Regions from separate parts of the Pseudoalteromonas sp. CH_XMU1449-3 genome, predicted to be linked through region 2. Evidence: predicted binding sites of a transcription regulator. Region 2 holds the regulator's gene; the other holds the start of a gene.

Region 1 (12,209 bases), on a different contig from region 2:
AATTTGCTTAGCGGTTTCTAAGCTATATGCCTCATCATGGTAACGTACCACTGGCAGTTTATCGTTGGCGATTAGGTGTACATTATGTAATTCATACTCATCACATAGTGCAAATAACTCCCTTGCAAGACGCTTATAAGCACAGCTCACATTGGTGAACTGGGCAAAAAACTCATCAGTAGGTTTAAATTCAACTAACACATACTGGTTTGCACGTGCTGAGCTTGGAATATAGACTCGATGTTGATTGAGCGAAGCCATCTTTTTTCCTTATTGGTAGTGAAACTGACGGCACTATATCGCTAGTCAATGATCATTTTATTGCGTTAGAACAATTTTTTTACCGATTTTGTCGAGTCTGTGAACTATGTATTCAACAATCGACGTAATATCTTCAATAAACATGATGCAACCACTGTATGTTAGGGTTTGTTTTTGTAATAATGCATTAGTTTTGTCACCATGCAATATTCAGAGGATTATGCTCCTATGGCGGAAATTGAGAATCGCCCAAGTAACTTTATTAGAACGCGTATCGACGAAGATCTAGCAAGCGGTAAGCATGCGACTACACACACGCGTTTTCCACCTGAACCAAACGGTTTTTTACACATTGGTCATGCAAAGTCTATTTGTTTGAATTTTGGTATCGCCCAAGATTATCAAGGTCTTTGTAACTTACGTTTTGATGATACGAATCCAGAAAAAGAAGACATCAACTACGTAAATTCGATTAAAGAAGATGTGCAGTGGTTAGGTTTCCAGTGGGATGGTGAAATTAAGTATTCATCTAACTATTTCGATGCCTTATACGGCTATGCTGTTGAGCTTATCGAAAAAGGCCTAGCGTATGTGTGTTTCTTATCGCCAGATCAAGCACGTGAATACCGTGGTACTTTAAAAGAGCCAGGTAAAAATAGCCCATACCGTGATACGCCAGTTGAAGAAAACTTAGCGCTATTTGAAAAAATGCGTAATGGTGAATTCAAAGAAGGTGAGTGTGTACTGCGTGCTAAAATCGATATGGCAAGCTCATTCATGGTACTGCGTGATCCAATTTTATACCGCGTACGTTTTGCTCATCACCACCAAACAGGTGACAAGTGGTGCATTTACCCAATGTACGACTTCACACACTGTATTTCAGATGCGCTAGAAGGTATTACACATTCATTATGTACGCTTGAGTTCCAAGATAACCGTCGCTTATACGATTGGGTATTAGATAACATCAGCCTTGAGTGTCATCCTCAACAAATCGAGTTCTCACGATTAAATCTTGAGTACACCATTATGTCTAAACGTAAATTAAACGACTTAGTAGTAAATGGTCATGTTGAAGGCTGGGACGATCCACGTATGCCAACAATTGCGGGTCTACGTCGTCGTGGTTATACACCTGCATCAGTGCGTGAGTTCTGTTCTCGTATCGGTATCACTAAACAAGAAAACATGGTTGAAATGGGCATGCTAGAAGCTTGTATCCGTGAAGACCTAAATGAACATGCACCTCGTGCAATGGCTGTTCTTGATCCTGTGAAGATTGTTATCGAAAACTATGACGCAGATAAAGTAGAGACGTTATCTGTTGCTAATCACCCGAATAAAGAAGAGATGGGTCGCCGTGACGTACCTTTCACTCGTGAACTTTATATCGAGCGTGAAGACTTCCGTGAAGAAGCAAACAACAAGTTTAAGCGTTTAGTTCTTGATAAAGAAGTACGTTTACGTGGTGCTTATGTCATTAAAGCTGAGCGCGTTGAAAAAGACGAAAACGGCGAAATTACGACTATCTTCTGCTCTTACGATCCTGAAACTTTGGGTAAAAACCCAAGTGATGGCCGTAAGGTTAAAGGTGTAATTCATTGGGTATCAGCGAGTGAATCTATCACAGCTGAAGTTCGTTTATACGACCGTTTGTTTAACGTGCCAAACCCAGCGGCAGCAGAAGACTTTAACGCAACACTAAACCCTGAATCACTTGTGGTTCTTGAAAATGCGAAAGTTGAGCCATCACTTGCAAATGCACAAGCAGAGCAGGGCTTCCAGTTTGAGCGTACAGGTTACTTCTGTCGTGATAGCAAAGCAGGAACATTAGTATTCAATCAAACTGTGGGTCTTCGTGATTCATGGGCGAAGATTGAACAAAAGGGCTGATAGCTAATCTATTTAGTTTCTATGCTTAATAAAAAACCCTTTCACTTTAAAAGTGAAAGGGTTTTTTTATAACTATTAAAAGCGATTAGAAATAACCGCGAATACCCAAGCTGAAGTTACGACCAGGTAGTGGTGCTTTTTCTTTAATGAATGAGCTGTGTACGAAACCAAGTTCATCGGTTAAGTTGTCAACATTAATATAAAGCTGTGTATCAACAGGACCTAAGTCAAGTTGGTAGTTAGCTGATGCATCAAACAGGGTATAACCATCAGTTTTTGTCTCGTAAGCAGTAATGTCAGACTGCTCAAAATAATGAGTACCGGTTAGGCTAAACTTCCAATCAGAAACTGTGTACTGTAATTCAGAACCCAGTTTATTAGCCGGAATACGCGGTAAGTAACCTTCATCATCTTTTAGCTTAGCCGTTGTTGAATCACCAAACACTTTAACTAGCGCACTTGGCGTCACTTGATAATGTACGTCAAATTCAATACCGTATAATTTCGCATCTTTACTTGTGAATTGGTAAACCGCCATTGCATCTTCATCTGCATCAGCTGCTGATTCTAAGCCATGCTCTTCGTCGAAAACTAAACCGGTATTTTGCTGGTAGTAGTAGTTTTCAATGTCGTTATAGAAGAAGTTAACTGTGTAACCAAAGTCACCAATAAAACGGCGGAAACTTAAATCAAAGTTCGTTGCAGTTTCTTGCTCGATATCTTCTGGCTCAAAATGAATTTCGCCATCTTCAATATGATAACCAAGGCCTAGCTCGTAAGTACCTGTTGAGATATGAATACCGTTTGAAAGTAATTCAGCACTCAGCGGCGCACGTTCTGAACGAGATACACTTAAAGCAACACTTTGGCCTTCTTGATATTGCCAAATTGCACCTGCAGATAAGCTTAGGTTTGTGAAATCTTCACTGTAGTTAATGATTTCAGCTTCTTCTTCGTCATGGTGCTCTTCTTCCTCTTCATGATCGTGATGATGCTCAGCCATGCTTACAGCAGAATCGATTTGATAATCTTCAAGGCGTGCACCTAGCTCAATGGTCACATCACCAAACTGGCGCTCTTCAAGAACGAATAACGCGTTTGTTTTAGTGACACTTGCTGGCGTAAAGGCTTCTTCACCATCTGCATCATAGTCAGACTCAGTGTAGTGGTAACCAGCCATACCGTGCCAAAGGCCTAACTTGTGCTCAACGGTTGCACGTGCTTCGGTTGTTTTGTTTGTAAACACCGTGCCCACTGCACCATCTTCAATTTCAGCGTGTTTGTAGTCTGTGTAGCCAACGCGTAGTGAGATATTTTCAATCCAGTTATCATGAAGTGCATAGCTCATGTAACCTTGCCAGCGGTCTTGCTCTAGCTGTGCAAATACTGATTCTTCGTGCTCTTCTTCACCTTCATGTTCATCATGATCTTCCTCTTCTTCTTCATGATGATGATGCTCATGAGCAGGAATACCGTAATCTGTTTCGATGCGGCCGAATGACACACCTAGCGTTAGATGATCGCCCACGTAACTAGTACCAAAGTTAACTGTTTGGCTATCGATAAAGGTGTTTTCTACGCTGTTAGCTGTTTCGTGTTCTTCATGCTCTTCACCTTCATGTTCCTCGTGCTCTTCATGTTCTTCAGGGAGCTCAAAGTTTGGCGTGTCATAATCGTGACCTTTGCGCTTTGTACCATCAAAATGGAAGTTGAAACCATCATTACCGGTTTCAAGTTTTGCAGCATAGGTGTTGGTATTTGATACTGTATCGTGTGTGTATTGTGCAGCACCGGTTAAAGACTCGATGTTATCGGTAGGAATACGGTTATCAACAACGTTCACCACACCACCGATAGCGCCAGAGCCATAAAGTAGGGTAGCAGGGCCGCGAAGTACTTCGATTTGCTCTGCTGCTAGGCTATCATTTGATGTTGCGTGGTCAGGGCCAATACGTGATGCATCACTGCTATCAAGGCCATTTTGGGTGATCTTTACACGCGGACCATCTAAACCACGAATAATTGGACTTGATGAAACTGGGCCAAAGTAGCTTGCATTAACGCCTGGTAAACCTTTTAGTGTTTCGCCTAATGTCGGTTTTGCTTTATCTTTTAACTCATCACCGGCTAAAACATTCACTGGCGAAATCATTTCAAGACTATTTTTATGAAGTGCTGATGCATAAACAACAACAGTTTCAACTGATGTTGGTGTAAGCGTAACCACAACATTTTGGTCTTCGCCATTAATAGCAACACGCTTATCGATGAAATTGTTTTTACTGATGTGAAGCTGACCTTTACTGTCTACATCAATTCTAAACTGACCTTGTTTGTCAGTGACAACGCTTTGTGATTTGCCGTGTACATGTATTTCAGCATTGCTGATAGGTTTTTGGTTTTTATCTAATACTTGACCTGTGATCACAGCAGCCATTGTTGATTGAGAAAACAGCGCAGCGGCAACAGCACTAGAAAGAATTGAAACTTGTTTCATCATTACTACTTCTAAGTTTGTTGTTGAGTGTGGTGATATAATATAACACCGCAATTTTTTTACTGCAATAACGTTATACTATAACTTCACCTTAAGTCGCGATTTTAACACCATACACTATACTTAGACTGTTACACCAAGATGGCCAAATCTTATGTCTGATAAAAATAGGGTATTCAAAGCAAATTTTACCATTGCTGATTTAAGAGAGCACCGTAATCACAAAGAGGTGTTTACCACTGCTTGTGACCGTCGTGAAAGCTATCAACACTTTGTACTCAAGCTTTTAAGTTATTGCTTATTTTCACACAACGAAACAGCCATATTGAATGCAAGGTTCAGTCATGCTGAACCAGATGTATCAATAAAAGCGCTTGATGACCACTATCAAACATGGCTTGCTGTTGACCAACCAGATATTTTACAGCTCAACAAAATCGCTAAGCGGGTCGATGAACTATGGGTCGTGACAACCTTAAACAATGATTGGCTTAAAGAAAATGAACACCAGTTTGAACTTATCAATAATGGTCATTTAATTGCGTTTGATAACAGCTTTATTGAGGAATTAGCGAGTCATCTAACTAAAAACTTACAGTGGGATGTTACGATTGATCAGCAAATGGTGAGTGTGTCGGATAAAGAAAATTTCTACCAAACCAGTGAGCTTATTTGGCATTAAAGCTCAATTTTTACTTTCCCATTGGGTTTACTACAACACAGTAACACTTCGCCAGCTCTCACGAACGCAAGTGGCTCTTGATTATAGCTCACATTACCTTCGATTAATTTTGCACGGCAAGCGCCACAATAACCTTCACGGCATTGGTAGGGGACATCTATTTTGTTTTGTTCTAGGCATTCAAGGAGAGATGAACAGCCAGAATCAAATTCAAGATTCTGGCTGTCTGTTCCTGCAAGGATAACCTCTGCAGTTTTGTTTGAGCTCATTACAGGTCGAAGTCACCAAAGTCAGATGCATCAACTTGAGAGTCAATTTGACCAACAAGGTAAGAGCTGATTTCAGCTTCTTGTGGAGCAACTTGAACATTGTCTGATACTAACCAAGAGTTGATCCACGGAATAGGGTTACTCTTACTTTCAAACTGTGCAGGTAGGCCTACTGCAGTCATACGTGCATTAGTGATGTATTCAACGTATTGGCATAAGATATCTTTGTTAAGACCAATCATAGAACCATCTTTGAACAGGTATTCTGCCCAATCTTTTTCTTGTTCTGCTGCTTCAACAAACATCTGAATTGCTTCTTCACGACATTGTGCCGCAACGATTGCCATTTCTGGGTCGTCTTTACCTTCTTGCATAATGTTCAAGATGTGCTGTGTACCAGATAAGTGTAACGCTTCATCACGGGCGATTAGCTTGATGATTTTTGCATTACCTTCCATTAATTCACGCTCAGCGAAAGCAAATGAACAAGCAAAGCTTACATAGAAACGAATCGCTTCTAAGATGTTAACCGACATCATTGCTAGGTAAAGTTGCTTTTTAAGATCAAATAAGCTGACTTTAACCTCTTCACCATTGATCACATGTTTACCTTCACCATATAGGTTGTAAACAGAAATCATGTTTATTAAATCATCGTAATACTTAGTTACCGCATCAGCACGCTCACTGATTTTCTCGTTGCTTACGATATCGTCAAAGATAAGTTCAGGAGATTGCGTAACGTTACGAATAATGTGTGTGTATGAACGGCTGTGAATAGTTTCACTAAATGCCCATGTTTCAATCCAAGTTTCTAGCTCAGGAATAGACACAATAGGTAGTAACGCAACGTTAGGCGAACGACCTTGCACACTATCAAGTAGCGTTTGATATTTTAAGTTACTTAAAAAGATGTGCTTTTCGTGCTCTGGTAACGCTTGGAAGTCAAGACGGTCTTTACTTACATCAACTTCTTCAGGACGCCAAAAGAACGAAAGTTGCTTTTCAATTAGCTTTTCGAAGATAGGGTACTTTTGTTGGTCGTAACGTGACACGTTTACCGTTTGGCCGAAAAACATCGGTTCTTGTAATTGGTTATTATGATTTCGGCTAAAAGTTGTATATGACATAGTGATTTCTCAAAAAACAGTCAGGACAAAGCGGGCTAATGAGCCCGCTTTTGTTATGTTATTAATTTAATTAGATTTTACAAGCGCCGCCTGCACAACCGTCATCTTCTACCTCAGGTGTTAACTCATCTTGAGAGTCTGATGCACCATCACGTGTGTTGTGATAGTACAGGGTTTTAACACCAAGTTTATACGCAGTCAGTAGGTCTTTTAATAGCACCTTCATAGGTACTTTACCGCCTTCGTACTTAGATGGATCATAGTTAGTGTTTGCAGAGATCGTTTGGTCAACGAATTTTTGCATAATACCAACCAGTTGTAGGTAACCATCGTTTGAAGGAATATCCCACAGTAGCTCGTAGTTATCTTTCAGATTTTCATAATCTGGCACTACTTGCTTTAAGATACCATCTTTACTTGCTTTAACGCTGATATGACCACGTGGTGGCTCAATACCATTTGTTGCGTTAGAGATTTGCGATGATGTCTCTGAAGGCATAAGGGCAGATAGCGTTGAGTTACGCATACCGTGCTCTTTAATGCTTTCGCGTAATGAATCCCAATCTAAGTGAAGAGGCTCATCACAGAACTGATCTAGGTCACGTTTGTAAGTATCTGTTGGCATAATGCCTTGAGAATACGTTGTCTCGTTAAATTTAGGACACGCACCACGTTCTTTCGCTAACTCATTTGATGCTTTCATTAGGTAATATTGAATTGCTTCAAATGTTTTGTGAGTTAGGGCATTTGCGCTGCCATCTGAGTAACGCTTACCATTTTTCGCTAAGTAGTATGCGTAGTTAATAACACCAATACCTAGCGTACGACGACCCATAGTCGCGTTTTTCGCCGCAGGAACAGGGTAGTCTTGGAAATCAAGTAAGTTATCAAGGGCACGTACTGCAAGTTCAGCAAGTTCCTCTAATTCGTCAAGTGATTCAATTGCACCTAAGTTAAACGCTGACAGCGTACAAAGTGCAATTTCACCTTCTTCATCCATTACATTGCTAAGTGGCTTAGTTGGTAATGCAATTTCTAAACATAAGTTAGATTGACGAATTGGCGCCACAGTCGAGATGAACGGGCTGTGCGTATTACAGTGGTCAACGTTTTGTAAGTAGATACGACCTGTGCTCGCACGCTCTTGTGCAAACATTGAGAATAACTCAATCGCCTTAATACGTTTTTTACGAATTGACTCGTCTTGCTCGTATTTGATGTATAGCTCATCAAACTTTGCTTGATCTTCAAAGAACGCATCGTATAGACCTGGTACATCTGAAGGGCTAAATAATGTGATGTAATCGTCTTTGATTAAACGGCTATACATTAATTTATTGAACTGCACACCGTAGTCAAGGTGACGTACACGGTTATCATCAACACCACGGTTGTTCTTAAGAACAAGTAGGTTTTCAACTTCTAAGTGCCAAAGTGGGTAGAACAGTGTTGCTGCGCCACCACGAACACCACCTTGTGAACAGCTCTTAACTGCTGTTTGGAAGTGCTTATAAAACGGAATACAACCTGTGTGGTACGCTTCGCCGTTACGAATAGGGCTACCAAGCGCACGGATGCGACCGGCATTAATACCAATACCCGCACGTTGTGAAACGTATTTAACAATCGCAGACGATGTTGCATTAATAGAATCTAGGCTATCACCACATTCAATAAGTACACATGAGCTGAACTGACGTGTAGGGGTACGTACACCAGCCATGATAGGTGTAGGTAATGAAATTTTGAATGTAGATACTGCATCATAAAAACGCTTGATGTAATCAAGGCGTGTCTCTTTTGGATAATCAGAGAATAAGCTTGCAGCAACTAAGATATATAAAAACTGTGCACTTTCGTAGATTTCACCAGTAACACGGTTTTGAACTAAATACTTACCTTCAAGTTGCTTTACAGCAGCGTAGCTGAAGTTTAAGTCACGGTTGTGATCGATGTAAGCATCTAACTCGTCAATTTCTTGCTCGGTATAATCAACAAGTAGGTGTTGATCATAACGCTTGTCTTCAACTAATTTCGTGATGTGATCGTATAAGCGTGGTGGCTCAAATTGACCGTACGCTTTTTTACGTAAATGGAATACAGCTAAGCGAGCAGCTAGGTATTGGTAATCAGGCGTATCTTTAGAGATCTGATCAGCTGCAGCTTTGATGATTGTTTCATGAATGTCATCGGTACGAATGCCGTCGTAAAATTGAATATGTGATTTTAATTCAACTTGTGAGACAGACACATTCTCTAGACCTTCTGCGGCCCAAGCGATCACGCGATGGATCTTATCTAGATCAAGTGACTCTTTACGGCCGTCACGTTTGCTTACAGATAGCTGTTGGTTCATAGTTTTGCCTGTATTCCTTGGGAAATTATAGTTGTAAAGACAAAGGTATTCTTTATGTAATTATTATTATTAAACGCCAGGGTGATCTAATTGAATAACATTTAGCCACAATATCTGGTGTTGTTTAAATTGCAGATCACAAGATAGTGTGGTCTGCGCTGTTTTGCAAGGGATAGAATTGCCCCATTTTGTGGATAACTATTGGATAAACGCATTGTGTTAGTGACCATTAACCTTTGAACATTCATAGACGACGAAATTTGTAGAAATCAACAAAAGATCCAGAAAATTTACCGTTTTTAAAAATAAATTTTGACTGATTTTTTTATCATCAATGAATGCTCAAAAGTAAATCAAATCACAATATATGGTGTTTCAGTTATCAAATAACACTATATATGGTTAAAACCATCAATCGGCGTTTGCCAATTGAAATCCGCTTGCCAGCCAAGTGCGGCATCTACACTGGGTATATAACCCCATAACGCTGTTGCGCTGTACATATTGGCCGCTTTTGCAGCTTGAATATCACGTTCAGCATCACCGATATACAAACAACGGCTCGGATCAACGTCTAAGATCTCAGCGGTGTGTAATAGTGGATCCGGTGATGGTTTTGATACTGCTAATGTATCGCCACTCACAACCGCCTTTGCATCACGCAAAGAGGGAATAGCTTGCACTAAGGGCTTAGTTAAAAAGCCGGGCTTATTAGTCATAATGCCCCACTTAATATTGTTTTGCTCAAGTGCAATTAAAAGCTGTTCTATGCCATTGAAACATTTACTGTGCACAGCAATATCTTCGGCGTAGTAGTCAAGAAGCTGCTGACGCAAGGCGAGTTGTTCAAGTTCAGGCCATTTATCACCAAAGCCCACTTCTAATAATGCATTTGCACCGTTAGAAGCTGCAGGGCGATAAACATGCTCAGCAACAGGCGCCACATTAGCATCTGCTAACACTCGGTTTAATGCACCACCTAAGTCATCCGCGGTATCGAGTAGTGTGCCATCTAAATCAAAGATAAACGCATCAAAATCGATAGAGGGTGCTTGCACACCACTCATCAGGCTAGTTTCTCAAAGTGCAGGATGTAATTAACACTTACATCATCATTTAAGCTGTACTGTTTAGAAAACGGGTTATAATGAAGGCCGGTACTGGCGCGTACTTTTAATCCCGCTTCTTCTGCCCATGCAATAAGCTGTGCAGGTTTAATAAACTTTTTATGGTCATGTGTACCTTCAGGTACCATTTTCAAAAGCTTTTCAGCACCGACAATAGCAAACAAATAAGCTTTTGGTGTTTTATTTAATGTTGAAAAGAATACATCGGCGCCCGGTTTAGCAAGTTCTGCTACAGCACGAATAATAGAAGCAGGGTCTGGAACATGCTCAAGCATTTCCATACAAGTCACTACATCAAAGCGAGCAGGGTGCTCAGCAGCGAATTGCTCTGCAGGTACTTTTATATAATCAACAGGTACGCCTGTTTCTAAACTATGTAACTTAGCAACGGTGAGTGGCTCTTGGCCCATATCGATACCGGTTACTTTAGCGCCCATACGCGCCATACTTTCACTTAAGATGCCGCCACCACAGCCAACATCTAAGGTTTCCTTATCAAATAAGCCGCCTACTTTATCAGCGACAAAATCCAAACGTAGAGGATTTATTTCATGAAGGGGTTTGAACTCTCCGTCGCGGTCCCACCAACGTTCTGCGATGGCTTCAAACTTTGCAATTTCTGCATTATCTACATTTTGATGCTCGGTCATAAAAAACTTCCTCGTTAATCTGAGGCCATTATATAGGGGGAAATTAATAAATCGCAAAGATTTAGCGCCTGTAAATCTAAATAAATTGTGATAGCATGGTCTGGAAATAATAACTAAAGCTCTTAAGACGGCGGTTTGCCTCTTAATGAGTCAATACTGAAGGAATGTGAAATCAAATGACTGATCTCGCCAATGAAATTCTGCCAGTCAATATTGAAGATGAATTAAAAAACTCCTACCTTGATTACGCGATGAGTGTAATCGTAGGACGTGCATTGCCAGACGTACGTGACGGCTTAAAGCCAGTTCACCGCCGCGTTCTATTTGCAATGAACGAACTCAATAATGATTGGAATAAACCTTACAAGAAATCAGCACGTGTTGTTGGTGATGTAATCGGTAAGTACCACCCACATGGCGACAGCGCGGTATATGACACTATCGTTCGTATGGCGCAGCCTTTCTCATTACGCTACATGCTTGTTGACGGCCAAGGTAACTTTGGTTCTGTTGACGGTGACTCTGCGGCAGCAATGCGTTATACGGAAGTCCGTATGGCGAAAATGTCACATGAATTATTAGCTGATTTAGAAAAAGAAACGGTTGATTACGTACCGAACTACGACGGTACTGAGCAAATTCCTGACGTATTACCTACTAAAGTACCTAACTTATTAGTAAATGGTTCTTCGGGTATCGCGGTTGGTATGGCGACAAACATTCCACCTCATAACTTAACAGAAGTTATCAATGGTTGTTTAGCGCTTATTCAAAACCCTGATATGTCAATTGCTGACCTTATTGAATATATCCCAGGTCCAGATTTCCCGACTGCGGCGATTATCAATGGTAAAAAAGGCATTGAGCAAGCGTACTTAACCGGTCGTGGTAAAGTATATATCCGTGCTCGCGCTGAAATCGAAGTTGACGAAAAAACCGGTCGTGAAACAATCATCGTTCACGAAATCCCTTATCAAGTTAACAAAGCACGCCTTATTGAAAAGATCGCAGAGCTTGTTAAAGATAAGAAGATTGAAGGTATTAGCGCACTACGTGACGAATCAGATAAAGACGGTATGCGTATCGTTATCGAAATCAAACGTGGTGATGTTGGTGAAGTAATCTTAAACAACCTATATGCACAAACTCAGTTACAAACTGTGTTTGGTATGAACATGGTTGCACTTGATAACAACCAACCTAAGTGTTTCAACTTAAAAGAAATGCTTGAAGCGTTTATCGTACACCGCCGTGAAGTTGTTACACGTCGTACCGTATTCGATTTACGTAAAGCCCGTGACCGTGCTCATACGCTTGAAGGCTTAGCGATTGCCCTTGCGA
Region 2 (12,209 bases):
TGAACGGTACGTGCGCGGTCGGCCGCTGAAATACCTGTAGTTACACCTTTCGCCGCTTCAATTGACATTGTGAAGTTAGTTGAAAAAGCAGCACCGTTATTTTTCACCATAAGTGGTAATTCTAACTGCTGACAACGCTCTTGTGTCATTGTTAAACAAATTAAACCACGGCCATGTGTTGCCATAAAATTGATAGCATCAGCACTAATGTGCTCTGCTGCGATAATTAAATCGCCTTCATTTTCTCGGTCTTCATCGTCCATTAAAATAACCATTTTACCGGCTTTAATGTCATCGATAATTTCTTGCGCGCTGTGTAAATTCATAATGTGCCCATGAGAGTATGATTAATAGTGACGTATCTTTGCTTATTTAATAAAGCCAGCTTGTGCTAGCAAGCTCATTGATATGTCTGAACGGGAAGGTTGTTCAGCGCCTTTAATTAGGCGCTCTAAATAGCGAGCAATCTGGTCAACTTCTAAATTCACCTGAGTCCCCACCTGAAATTCTGCAATCGTTGTTTGCTCTGCAGTATGCGGAACAATTGTCAGCTTAAAGCGATTTTGCTCAACCTCGTTGACGGTTAAGCTAATGCCATCAATACACACCGAACCTTTGTACGGAATGTACTTCATTAAATCATTGTCTGTGCTTAACCAGTACTCGGTTGCACGAGCATTGGGACTAATACTTTCGACAGTCGCAATACCATCAACATGGCCTGACACTAAGTGCCCACCTAAGCGAGAAACCGGTTGCATGGCTTTTTCGAGGTTAACTGTTTGACCTTTTTTATAATGTGCAAACCCAGTTAAGCTGATTGTTTCGTTTGATAAGTCAGCACTAAAACCATCGCTATGTTTAGCGACAACCGTTAAACACACACCATTGGTGGCAATACTGTCACCGAGCTTGACGTCTTTCATATCCAAATTAGGGCTTTGAATACGAATAGCTAGATCACCTTGCTTTTGTGTTAGTTCAACAATTTTACCTGTTGCTTCAATAATTCCAGTAAACATAGTGCTACTCTTTATTTTCAATGTCTGTGGCTTGCTTTGCTTTTATCGCTGTTAAGCGAATATCGTCGCCAATCATCACTGTATCAGTAAAGGTCAGTTCAGTGATATCACTCATCATGGTGACTTCTGCAAAGTTTAGTAAGCTTTTGCCCATATCACCTATTAACTTAGGGGCAATATAAACAATGTATTCGTCAATTAAATCTTGCTCTGCGAACACCCCAGCAAGGGTTGCACCCGCTTCGAGCCAAATATGATTAAATTGTAGTTCAGCAAGACGCTTTAAAACCGCCGATAAATCAACTTTATTGTTATTTGCTGGCACCACTTCGTGTTTAACAAAGTGAGGCCACTTGGTGTGATTATCAAGCGAAGTGGTAAAAATTATCACCGGGCTCTCGATGCTGAATAACGCAAGCTCAGGCGTTAACCTGTTTTGTGAGTCAATAATGATTCGGGTTGGTTGGCGCAAAGGCAACGAGGTTGGCATGGTAAATGGCAACTCATCAACACGGACATTAAGTTTGGCATTATCAGTAATAACGGTGTCTGCACCGGTAAGGATAGCACAGCTTTGCGCACGAAATGCTTGCACATCTTGGCGCGCTTTAGGGCCTGTTATCCATTTACTTTGGCCGTTATTTAGCGCGGTTTTACCATCTAAACTACATGCCATTTTACAAGTCACATATGGCAATCCAGATTCCATACGCTTTAAAAAACCTTTATTTAAATCGCGCGCTTGTTGCTCAAGTAAACCAGATGCAACGCTAATACCGGCGTCAGCTAAAATTTGTAGGCCGCGACCACTCACCGCAGGGTTTGGGTCAACCATAGCGGCAATCACCTTGCTAACACCCGCGGCTTTTAAACCTTCGGCACAAGGTGGAGTACGTCCATAATGACTACAAGGCTCTAAAGTCACATATGCAGTGGCGCCTTTCGCGTTGTCGCCAGCTACAGCCAAGGCATTCACTTCAGCATGGCCCTGCCCTGCTAATTGATGAAACCCTTCACCGACTATTTCGCCATCTTTAACCAAAACACAGCCAACATTCGGGTTTGGCGTCGTAGTAAAACGACCTAGTTTAGCAAGCTCAATGGCACGCGCCATGTAAGCAGTATCAAGCTCTGTAAACGACATGATTAATCACCTAAACGAGCGATTTCTTCACCAAACTCGCGAATATCTTCAAATGAACGATAAACCGATGCAAAGCGAACATAGGCTACTTTGTCGAGTTTCTTTAGTGACTCCATGATGCATTCGCCAATTAAATGGCTAGAGATTTCACGCTCACCCGTAGCACGAAGTTGAGATTTAATGATGTTAACGACTTCGTCGACCTGCTCAGTGCTCACTGGGCGTTTCTCTAAAGCGCGATGCAAGCCATTCAGTAACTTGTCTTCATTGAATGGTTCACGGCTACCGTCTTGCTTGATGACTCTTGGCATCACAAGTTCAGCGCCTTCAAAGGTGGTAAAGCGCTCATGGCATTCGTTACATTCACGTCGACGTCTCACTTGGTGACCACCGCCAACTAGTCGAGAATCAATTACTTTAGTATCTTTTGCGGTGCAAAAAGGGCAATGCATAGGGTTCAACTTCCGTTTATAAAAAACAAAAAAAGGCCGCTTAGTAAGCGGCCTTTATAATAGCAAAAAACAACGCTATTGTTATCTTAATTACGGTTTAACCAGTAATTAAGCGTAAACTGGTAATTTTTTACAGATAGCTTTAACTTTCTCTTTTACTTCTGCTTGTACAGACTCATCGTTGATGTTGTCTAGTACGTCACAGATCCAGCCAGCAAGCTCTTTTGACTCAGCTTCTTTGAAACCACGGCGAGTAATAGCCGGAGAACCAATACGCAGACCAGACGTTACGAACGGTGAACGTGGGTCGTTTGGTACTGAGTTTTTGTTAACAGTGATGTTTGCGTTACCTAGTGCCGCGTCAGCATCTTTACCTGTGATATCTTTGTCGATTAGGTCAAGAAGGAATAAGTGGTTGTCTGTTTTACCAGAAACAACTTTGTAGCCACGCTCTTGCAGTACTTCAACCATCGCTTGTGCGTTCTTAACAACTTGTGCTTGGTACGCTTTAAATTCTGGCTGTAATGCTTCTTTGAAAGCAACTGCTTTAGCAGCGATGATGTGGCATAAAGGACCACCTTGACCGCCAGGGAAAACAGCGCTGTTTAGCTTTTTGTAGATCTCTTCATCACCACATGCAGAAACGATTAGACCGCCACGAGGACCTGCTAATGTTTTGTGAGTTGTTGTTGTAACAACGTGTGCGTGAGGGATTGGGCTTGGGTATACACCTGCTGCGATAAGGCCAGCAACGTGAGCCATATCTACGAATAAGTATGCACCTACTTTATCAGCGATTTCACGGAATTTAGCCCAGTCAACAACGCCTGAGTATGCAGAGAAACCAGCGATGATCATTTTTGGCTTGTGCTCTAATGCAAGTGCTTCAACTTGAGCGTAATCAATTTCGCCAGTTTCGTCGTTTAGGCCGTATTGAATTGCATTGTACGTTTTACCAGAAAAGTTAACGTGTGAGCCGTGAGTTAAGTGACCACCATGAGCTAAGCTCATACCTAGTACTGTATCGTGCGGCTGAAGAAGAGCTTGGAAAACAGCTGCGTTTGCTTGTGAACCCGCATGTGGTTGAACGTTAGCGTAATCTGTGCCGAATAATTCGTTTGCACGGTCAATTGCTAATTGCTCAACAACGTCAACATGCTCACAACCGCCATAGTAACGTTTGCCTGGGTAACCTTCAGCATATTTGTTGGTAAGCTGAGAACCCTGCGCTTCAAGTACGCGTGGGCTACAGTAGTTTTCAGACGCGATCAGTTCGATGTGCTCTTCTTGACGAGCCGTCTCTTTATTGATGGCTGCAAATAACTCTGGATCGAAATCCGAAATATTCATGCTACGTTCTAACATGGGGTCTCCTAAGGCAACGTGTATGGTGTTTTTTAAAGGCTGTATTGTACGCTTAAAACGCACTTTTGCCTATCTTGTAAAGATGAACATATTTAAACAGGGATTGAATTTATTTCACAGTGTTTTAATAATGATATTTTTTTATTGATACATAACAAAAATTTATAAATTTAAAATATTTCATAGATATTTAAAATGTTACTTAAACAAAAAATCGCACTGTTAAATTGCGTTTTTATTAGGGCAAACTAAGCTTATATAACTAGTCAATATCAAGGATGGTATAAGTACATGTTAGCTAAACCAATATACGAATTAATCCCCTACGGATACTTTTTTCTCGGCATCAGTTGTATCACATTAGCCAATAATTATGTGCCTACATTAATCGGTGTAATCTTATTTTTATTAGGTGCTAACATTTGGCGGATGCGTTCTGAAGCCAGAAGAACCGATCATTCAAGCCAGCGAGTCAAGCAAAGAAAACGTCGCTATTACTATGAATTTAAACCTTTTATCATTTTTATTTCGGCATTCACCTTGATGCAATGGACGCAAAATGAACTCGTTTCGGTGATCAGTATTTTGCTGTGTATCTCGGCAGGGGTCATTCTAAGCATGCGGATTTTAAACCGTCATAGCCATTCGTTACTTCATTGAGGGCTTTATTAAAAGACTGCATAAAAAAGAGCGGCTTAGCCGCTCTATAATCAAGGTTATGCTAATTTATTTAACAGCTCAGTTCGAAGCAATTGATAATCAAACTTAATATCTTCAGCCAAGCACTCATTTGCTAGCGCATCAGCGAGCGGTTTTGGCATAGGCAGTTCGATGTCTAAAATTTCTTCTACACTGTCTTTAAATTTAGCAGGGTGTGCAGTCGCTAAAAAGATACCTGCACTGCCATCTGCTAGATTTTCTTTCAAGCCTTGATAAGCAATTGCAGTATGAGGCTCTGCGATGTAACCCGTTTGATGAATTTTTTTCATCACCTCTTTTGTTTCTTCTTCACCAACACAGCTTGAATAAAAGTCATCATAGCTAAACCATTTGTTATCCAACATAAACTGAACACGTGGCCAGTTATTCGGTTTACTCACATCCATAGCGTTCGATAACGATTCAAGCGTGTCATTCGGTGCCCACTCTTTGCTTTGTAAGAAACGTGGCACAGTGTCGTTTTGGTTAGTTGTAGCACTTAGTTTCGCTACTGGCATACCAAGCACAGCACCGATCATCGCAGCGCACACATTACCAAAGTTACCACTTGGTACTGAGATATGCGCTTTACTACGCTGCTCTTTAGGTAATTGAGCAATGGCTTCAAAGTAATAGCAAACCTGTGCAACTAAACGACTGATGTTGATTGAATTAGCAGAATTTAGACCTAGCTTTTGTTTAACTTCATCGTCTAAGAAAGCTTGCTTTACCATGCTTTGGCAATCATCAAAGCTACCATCAACAGCATAGCAATGAATGTTATTGCCTAACGTTGTAAATAGCTTTTGCTGCGCTAGTGAAATTTTACCTTTCGGGTATAAAATCACGACATCGATATTTGGCTTATTATAAAATGCATGAGCAACTGCAGCCCCTGTGTCACCTGATGTTGCTGTTAAAATAGTGACTTTTTCGCCTTGGTTAAATTGTGCAAGACACTCAGCCATAAAACGGCCGCCAAAGTCTTTAAACGCAAGCGTTGGGCCATGAAATAGCTCTAAGCAATAAATATCTTTTTCTACTTCAACCAATTTCACATCAAAGTTAAATGCATTTTGTACCATCTGTGCAACGGTATCGGCAGGTAGTTCATCGCCAATTAGGTGCGATAAAATCTTACTGCTTCGGCTAACAAAGTCTAAATCAAGTAACGCATCAATGTCTTGAATTGGCGTTAGGCTTTCAGGGAAGAACACCCCTTGGTTACGCCCTAACCCCGTTTTTACCGCTTCTACAAACGACACCTGTTGTGTTTCATCTTTTAAATTATGTAATTGCATGTTTATTCCTTAAAATCTTTAAAGCTGTCGTGTGCCAAGCTGATCAAGTTTACAGATATGGCTGAAACCTTGTTCATTTACGTAATTATCATTCAGCCAAGCTGCACACTTTTGAGCAGCTTCGAGACTCTTACACACGGTAAATAATGTTGGGCCAGCACCAGAAATACTGACAATCTCTGCGCCAAGCTCTGGCAAGGCACTTTTAGCTTCAGCAAAACCTTGGATTAATGGTGCGCGATGTGGCTCAGCGATTTCATCTGTCATAATTGATAACGCAGCATCAAAACGACCTGTTAGCAATAAGCTGCTAAATGCAGACAGTCGCTGTGCAAACTCAACACTGTCGTGCATTGATAATTGCGTTGGCAATACCGAACGCGCTTTTGCGGTATTCAGTGAAAAACCTGGAAAAGCCGCTACGTAATACCATTGATTATCAACGGGTAACGAAATTGACTTGTTCGGAATGAGTTCACCAGTTAATTGCAAGCCACCTAAATAACAGGGTGTGATGTTATCGTAATGACGGCCGCCACTAACAATAGCTTCAAAATCAGCCATCAACTCGATAAGTTGTTCTTGAGATAAATTTGTTTCTGCAAATTTATCAAGGGCAGCAAACGCAGCCACTACAGAACAAGCACTTGAACCTAAACCTGAGCCAATTGGTAGGTTCTTTTTAAGCTCAAGTTTTACCGCTGGCATTGTCGGTGCAACGTGTTCTTTAAAATGAATTAAACATTGATAAGCCAAGTTTTCTTCAGCATTAGCTGGAAGTTTATGGGCATAGTCGCCAGAGCAGACAAAAGTATCTTGCTCAGCGGCACTCACCTCTACAACATCACCTAATAAGGTGCCATCAATAGGTGCCAGTGCGGCACCTAGTGCATCAAAGCCGACAGCAAAATTCCCGATTGAAGCGGGTGCATATACACGGATCATCACCAGCTCCTAACGTGTTAACGTTTTTAAGATATCAGCAAATACGCCTGCAGCCGTTACTTCAGCACCTGCGCCATAACCACGAATCACAAACGGACGTGGTTGATAATATTGACTTAAGATTGCCAATGCATTTTCACCGTCACGGATATCGTAAAGAGCATGGCTACTATCTACGGCTTCAATGCCTACTTTACATTGACCGTTTTCAATAGTGCCCACATATCGAAGTACTTTACCTTCACTTGCAGCACTTTGAATGCGGTCGTTAAACTGCGCATCAAGAGATGGTAGTTTTGCCATGAAATCTGCTACAGAATCATCTTCTGCAAACCCTTTTGGTAAAACTGATTCAACTTCGATATCGCTAAGTTCTAACTCAAGACCCGATTCACGAGCAATGATCAGTAGTTTTCGGGCAACATCAGTGCCTGATAAATCATCACGCGGATCTGGCTCTGTAAACCCACTTTCTTTTGCTTTTAATGTTGCTTCGCTAAGTGATAAACCATCTTGTAGTGCACCAAACATATACGATAATGAACCTGATAAGATACCGCTGAACTTAATAAGCTCATCACCGGCACCAAATAGTGATTTCAGATTATCAAGTACTGGTAAACCTGCACCTACGTTTGTTTCGTATAAAAACTTACGGTTATTCTTTTGTGTTGCTGCTACTAAATCTTGGTAGTAAGCATACGAGCTAGTATTGGCTTTTTTGTTTGCCGCAACCACATGGAAACCGGCATTCAAGAAATCAACATATTGCGCAGCAAGCTTATCGGCTGAGCTACAATCTACAATCACAGGGTTAATTAAATGGTTTTGTTTAACAAATTGCTCAACCAGATTTAAATCAAATGCCTGCTCTGACTCGGCTAGTTTGTCTTGCCAGCCATCAAAAGCAATACCTTCGCTATCTAGATAAAGCTGTCTTGAGTTAGCAACACCGTACAAGTTCAGCTTGATGTTACGTTTTTCAAGCCATGCTTGTTGACGCTCTAACTGCTGAATAAGCTCTTGGCCCACTAAGCCACAGCCAAGCAAAAACACATCGATTGAAGGAATGTGAGTAAAGAAGTTCTCATGGCACACTTTTACTGCGTCGTTGCACAGTTCACCGTCGATAACCGCTGAAATGGCGCTTTCAGTCGAATCTTGTGCAATAGCAACAATGTTAACCTGCGCTTGAGCTAATGAAGCAAAGAACTTAGCCGCTAAACCTTTGTGCGCACGCATGTTATCGCCAACTAGAGTAACAATCGCAAGGTTACGCTGTACTTGTACTGGTTCGATTAAACCGGCTTGTGATTCTAATTCGAAAGCAGTTTGTAATGCTTCTAAAGCAAGAGATAGGTCACTCTCATGCACACAGAAACTGATGCTAAATTCACACGAAGATTGAGTGATTAGTACAATTGAAACATTGTCGTGCGCCAGTGCATTAAATACTTTTGACGCCATGCCAACTTTACCTTTCATGCCTGGGCCAGACACCGTTAACATAGCGAGGTTTTGTAAACTTGATAACGCTTTAACTGGATCGTTCGACACACTGTCGTTACTGATCACAGAACCTTCTGCACGTGGGTTATGAGTATTTTTGATCTCGCACGGCACGCCTGCTTTAGCACAAGGTAAAATCGTTTTCGGGTGCAATACTTTCGCACCAAAGTAAGAAAGCTCCATTGCTTCTTTATAAGATAACGAATCAACCTTAGATGCTTTTTTGATATAACGCGGGTCAGCATTGTAAACACCGTCAACATCAGTCCAGATCTGGCATACATCAGCTTCTAGGCATGCTGCTGCAATGGCTGCTGAGTAATCTGAACCATTACGACCAAGTGTTGTTAGCTCACCTTGCTCATTGGCAGCAGTGAAACCCGGCATGATATAAATTGTGCTCGGTGCCGCTTTTAATGCTGCTTGAAAACGTAACTTACTTGCGGCCAAGTCAGCTTCAGCATCAATGTAGCCACCCACTGAAGCTATACAATCTGTCGCTTCTAAATAACGAGCATTACTGTCTTTAAGCATACACTCCATCAAGGCAACACTTACGCGCTCACCAAAACTGATTGCATAAGCACGTATTTGGTCTGGGCAACACTTCAAAAGTGCAACACCATCTAGTTTATTCTTAAGCTCGCTCAATTCAGGCCAACTTGCTACCTGACCAAAGTCAGCTTCAACAGCAGCTTTTAATTGTTCACAGCGCGCAACCAATGCTTGCCATAACTCACTAAAATTTTGCCCCTGCTCTGCAGCGCTTGCTAATGCTACTAATGAATCTGTCATGCCACCTGGTGCTGACAGCACTAACAGCATTTCATCGCGTAATTCTTCTTTGACTAACTGAGCTACCTGTTGCAAACATGCGTAGTCGGCCAAGGACGACCCACCAAATTTTAATACTCGCATTATTTATGTTTCCTCATTCCATAAACGAAAAAGGCCTGTGTTCTAGTGAACACAGGCCTATAATTTTGTTGCACCGACCTATGCCACTATCCCGTAAGGATGATGGTTGTAATAATAATGGTCGTTGCGTGATTAAATGTTTTCATAGCCTGTAGACTGCCTTAAATGTAGCCAGCCTGTCAACCCTTAAAGAAAAGATAAATTATGCGTTTGTGTTATATAAAAGATTAGTGAATACCAAATTTATGCAAAGTTGCTTTTAGTCGCACAAGATCTATCGGTTTATCAATGAAGTCAATAGCACCCAATTTTACTACTCTTTGTTTCATTTCAGCCTGAATATCAGCCGAAATCACTATAACAAAACACTCTATTTTCTCTGCTTTGATTGTTTCGAGCACTGCAACACCATCCAATTCTGGCATGGTTAAATCTAAGCACAATAGATCAAAGTTTTGCTCGCGCAATAAGGCAAGAGCTTCGCGGCCATTAGTGGCTTGTTGAACATCTGCATCCAAGCAATCCCCTAAACAGCGTACTACCTGCTTACGGGCAATATTTGAATCATCACAGACCAGTACTGAAAAATTAGGATTATTCATGAAATAAAAATCTTCGCTGTAGCAAATACAACATCAAAAAAGGCTAAATTAAAGATGGAATAAATTTATAACACACTTTTTCAAGCGCAGTAAGGGCAAGTTTTTTCAAAATTTACTAACAATTTATAAATGTTCCAGTAAAAAAGGATATATTTATTTCTTTTTAACCATTTATTAGCTAACTTTAGAACTAGCTGAATGTATTACAATTGTCACCAAGGAGCTATGGATATTCCATGCTACAAAAAAGCCTGTCTAAAGAATTATTAACAAATGTACTCTCAGTCTACTTTTTACTTACTTTTGTAGTGACCTGTGGACAAGTTATTGCTGAGTACGTTAATACCAAAGATTACATTCGCGACGAATTAACGACTTTGCAAAAAACATTTAGCCGCAGTTTAACCCGCGCTATTTGGGAACTGAACGATAAACAAACCATCACCACGGCTGAAGGCTTGCTGGCAATCCCTATGATCGAGGGTATTATTGTGCGTGATGATAGCGGCGAGGTACTCTCTCAGTTAGGTCGTTCGTTAGATATTCACGAGCTATACAGTCAACAGTTAGTGCAAGAAGAAGCGATTATCGAAGATACGCCATCAGGCTTATTCGGTTACACATTCCCTCTCATTTTTGAATTTTCAGGTAAAACAACCCAAGTAGGTGATGTAACCCTGTTTTCAAGTCGTGAAGTGGTCTTTAGCCGCATCATGATTTCTATCTACTTTTTAATTGGTAATGCGATGATCAAAACCACCTTTTTGATCATTCTTTTCTTACTTGCATTTAGAAAGCGCTTAACCGAGCCATTGGCACAATTCACAGAACAAATTGAAGATCTTGAACTAAACGACCTAGAAGGCCGCCATATCGAGATCAAAACTGTTGAGCACAACGAATTAAAAGTAATGGAAGAGTCTTTCAACCGCTTAATTGATAAGGTGGTACTTTACCGTGAAGAGCTCGAACATACGCAAAAAGAGCTTTTGATAAGCAACGAAAAGCTCGACCAACATAACTTACAGTTAGAGCAAGAAGTAGCTCGCAAAACTTCAAACTTAAGCCAAGCGATGATGGACTTGCAGCAACAAAAATACGAGCTAGAAAAACAAAAGCTGACACTAACTGAAGAAATTGATTTACGTAAACAAACTGAACAAGAACTCATAACCAAGCAAACTGAGTTACAACGCTACCTTGATGAACTAAATATGGCGCAAGAACGCTTAGTTGGCTCAGAAAAAATGGCTGCTTTAGGTGGCTTAGTCGCGGGTATTACTCATGATGTAAACACACCTATTGGGATTGGTGTTACTGCAACGTCATTCCTACAAGAACGCTTGGACCAAATTGAAGCGGCATATAAAGAAAAAACCCTATCGCCAAAAGCGCTTGAAGAGTTTATTAATGACGCCAAGCAAAGTACTAGCCTACTGACTAGTAACCTAGATAGAGCTTCAGAGCTGGTTGCAAGCTTTAAGCAAATTGCGGTCGACCAAGCCAGTGAAGCAGTACGTACCATTAACTTTAAAGAGTATTTAGGTGAAGTGATCCGCTCACTCCATCCAAAGCTAAAGAAAACATCGCATCATATTAATTTAGATTGCCCTGATGATTTAACACTTAACCTGCCTGCGGGTGCGATTAGTCAAATTTTCACAAACTTGATTATGAACTCACTCATTCATGGTTTCGAAGGAATTGAAAGTGGCATCATTGATATTGTTATCAAAGAAGAAGATGACGAAGTCGTTATCGACTTTAAAGACAATGGTAATGGCGTATCAAAAGAGCAGTTAGAAAAGCTATTCGACCCATTCTTTACAACCAAGCGCGACCAAGGCGGCAGTGGCTTGGGCACACATATTACTTTTAACCTTGTTAAGCAAACCCTGAGTGGCGATATTGAGGTATCAAGCGAAGTCGGTAAAGGCTTGCACTACCATATTAGTTTTCCGAAAAATATGCCAAAGCCACTTTCAATGTTTAACTCATAAGCAATTAACGCTGATGCCGAAATGATTCATTTCGGCATCAGTTTTTTATTGCTATGATTGGGCAAATTTATTGAAAGGATTAGCCTAATTATGTGGTTTAGTAACCTTATCTGTTACCGTTTTAAACAAGACGTTTCATACTCTCAAGAAGACTTCGACAAAGCCCTAGAACAAGACTTGTTCCGCTCATGTACAGGCCAAGAGCTTTCAACTTTCGGTTGGACAAAAGCCTTTGGTAAACATGGTCAAACC

Evidence for each region. Region 2 encodes NrdR, which represses ribonucleotide reductase genes. Its sites were predicted from a motif close to AAACACNANATNTNGTGTTT; they were not measured.
Region 1: a site for NrdR is predicted at 9,195-9,214, ahead of nrdA (class 1a ribonucleoside-diphosphate reductase subunit alpha). Genes of this name have one in related genera too.

What each region holds. Positions count from the first base shown of each region.
Region 1 covers NZ_JAYMDY010000008.1:198,285-210,493, forward strand. Annotated here, with positions in the region: gene WA256_RS12145 (DUF3083 family protein) at 1-261, opposite strand, end outside; gene glnS (glutamine--tRNA ligase) at 490-2,157, shown strand; gene WA256_RS12155 (TonB-dependent receptor) at 2,243-4,654, opposite strand; gene WA256_RS12160 (YaeQ family protein) at 4,809-5,336, shown strand; gene yfaE (class I ribonucleotide reductase maintenance protein YfaE) at 5,333-5,605, opposite strand; gene nrdB (class Ia ribonucleoside-diphosphate reductase subunit beta) at 5,605-6,735, opposite strand; gene nrdA (class 1a ribonucleoside-diphosphate reductase subunit alpha) at 6,806-9,091, opposite strand; gene WA256_RS12180 (HAD family hydrolase) at 9,484-10,158, opposite strand; gene ubiG (bifunctional 2-polyprenyl-6-hydroxyphenol methylase/3-demethylubiquinol 3-O-methyltransferase UbiG) at 10,158-10,868, opposite strand; gene gyrA (DNA topoisomerase (ATP-hydrolyzing) subunit A) at 11,045-12,209, shown strand, end outside.
Region 2 covers NZ_JAYMDY010000018.1:46,211-58,419, reverse strand. Annotated here, with positions in the region: gene ribBA (bifunctional 3,4-dihydroxy-2-butanone-4-phosphate synthase/GTP cyclohydrolase II) at 1-326, opposite strand, end outside; gene WA256_RS17825 (riboflavin synthase) at 369-1,022, opposite strand; gene ribD (bifunctional diaminohydroxyphosphoribosylaminopyrimidine deaminase/5-amino-6-(5-phosphoribosylamino)uracil reductase RibD) at 1,027-2,166, opposite strand; gene nrdR (transcriptional regulator NrdR) at 2,169-2,618, opposite strand; gene glyA (serine hydroxymethyltransferase) at 2,727-3,983, opposite strand; gene WA256_RS17805 (hypothetical protein) at 4,275-4,643, shown strand; gene thrC (threonine synthase) at 4,700-5,983, opposite strand; gene thrB (homoserine kinase) at 6,002-6,928, opposite strand; gene thrA (bifunctional aspartate kinase/homoserine dehydrogenase I) at 6,938-9,355, opposite strand; gene WA256_RS17785 (response regulator) at 9,583-9,957, opposite strand; gene WA256_RS17780 (sensor histidine kinase) at 10,194-11,957, shown strand; gene rdgC (recombination-associated protein RdgC) at 12,048-12,209, shown strand, end outside.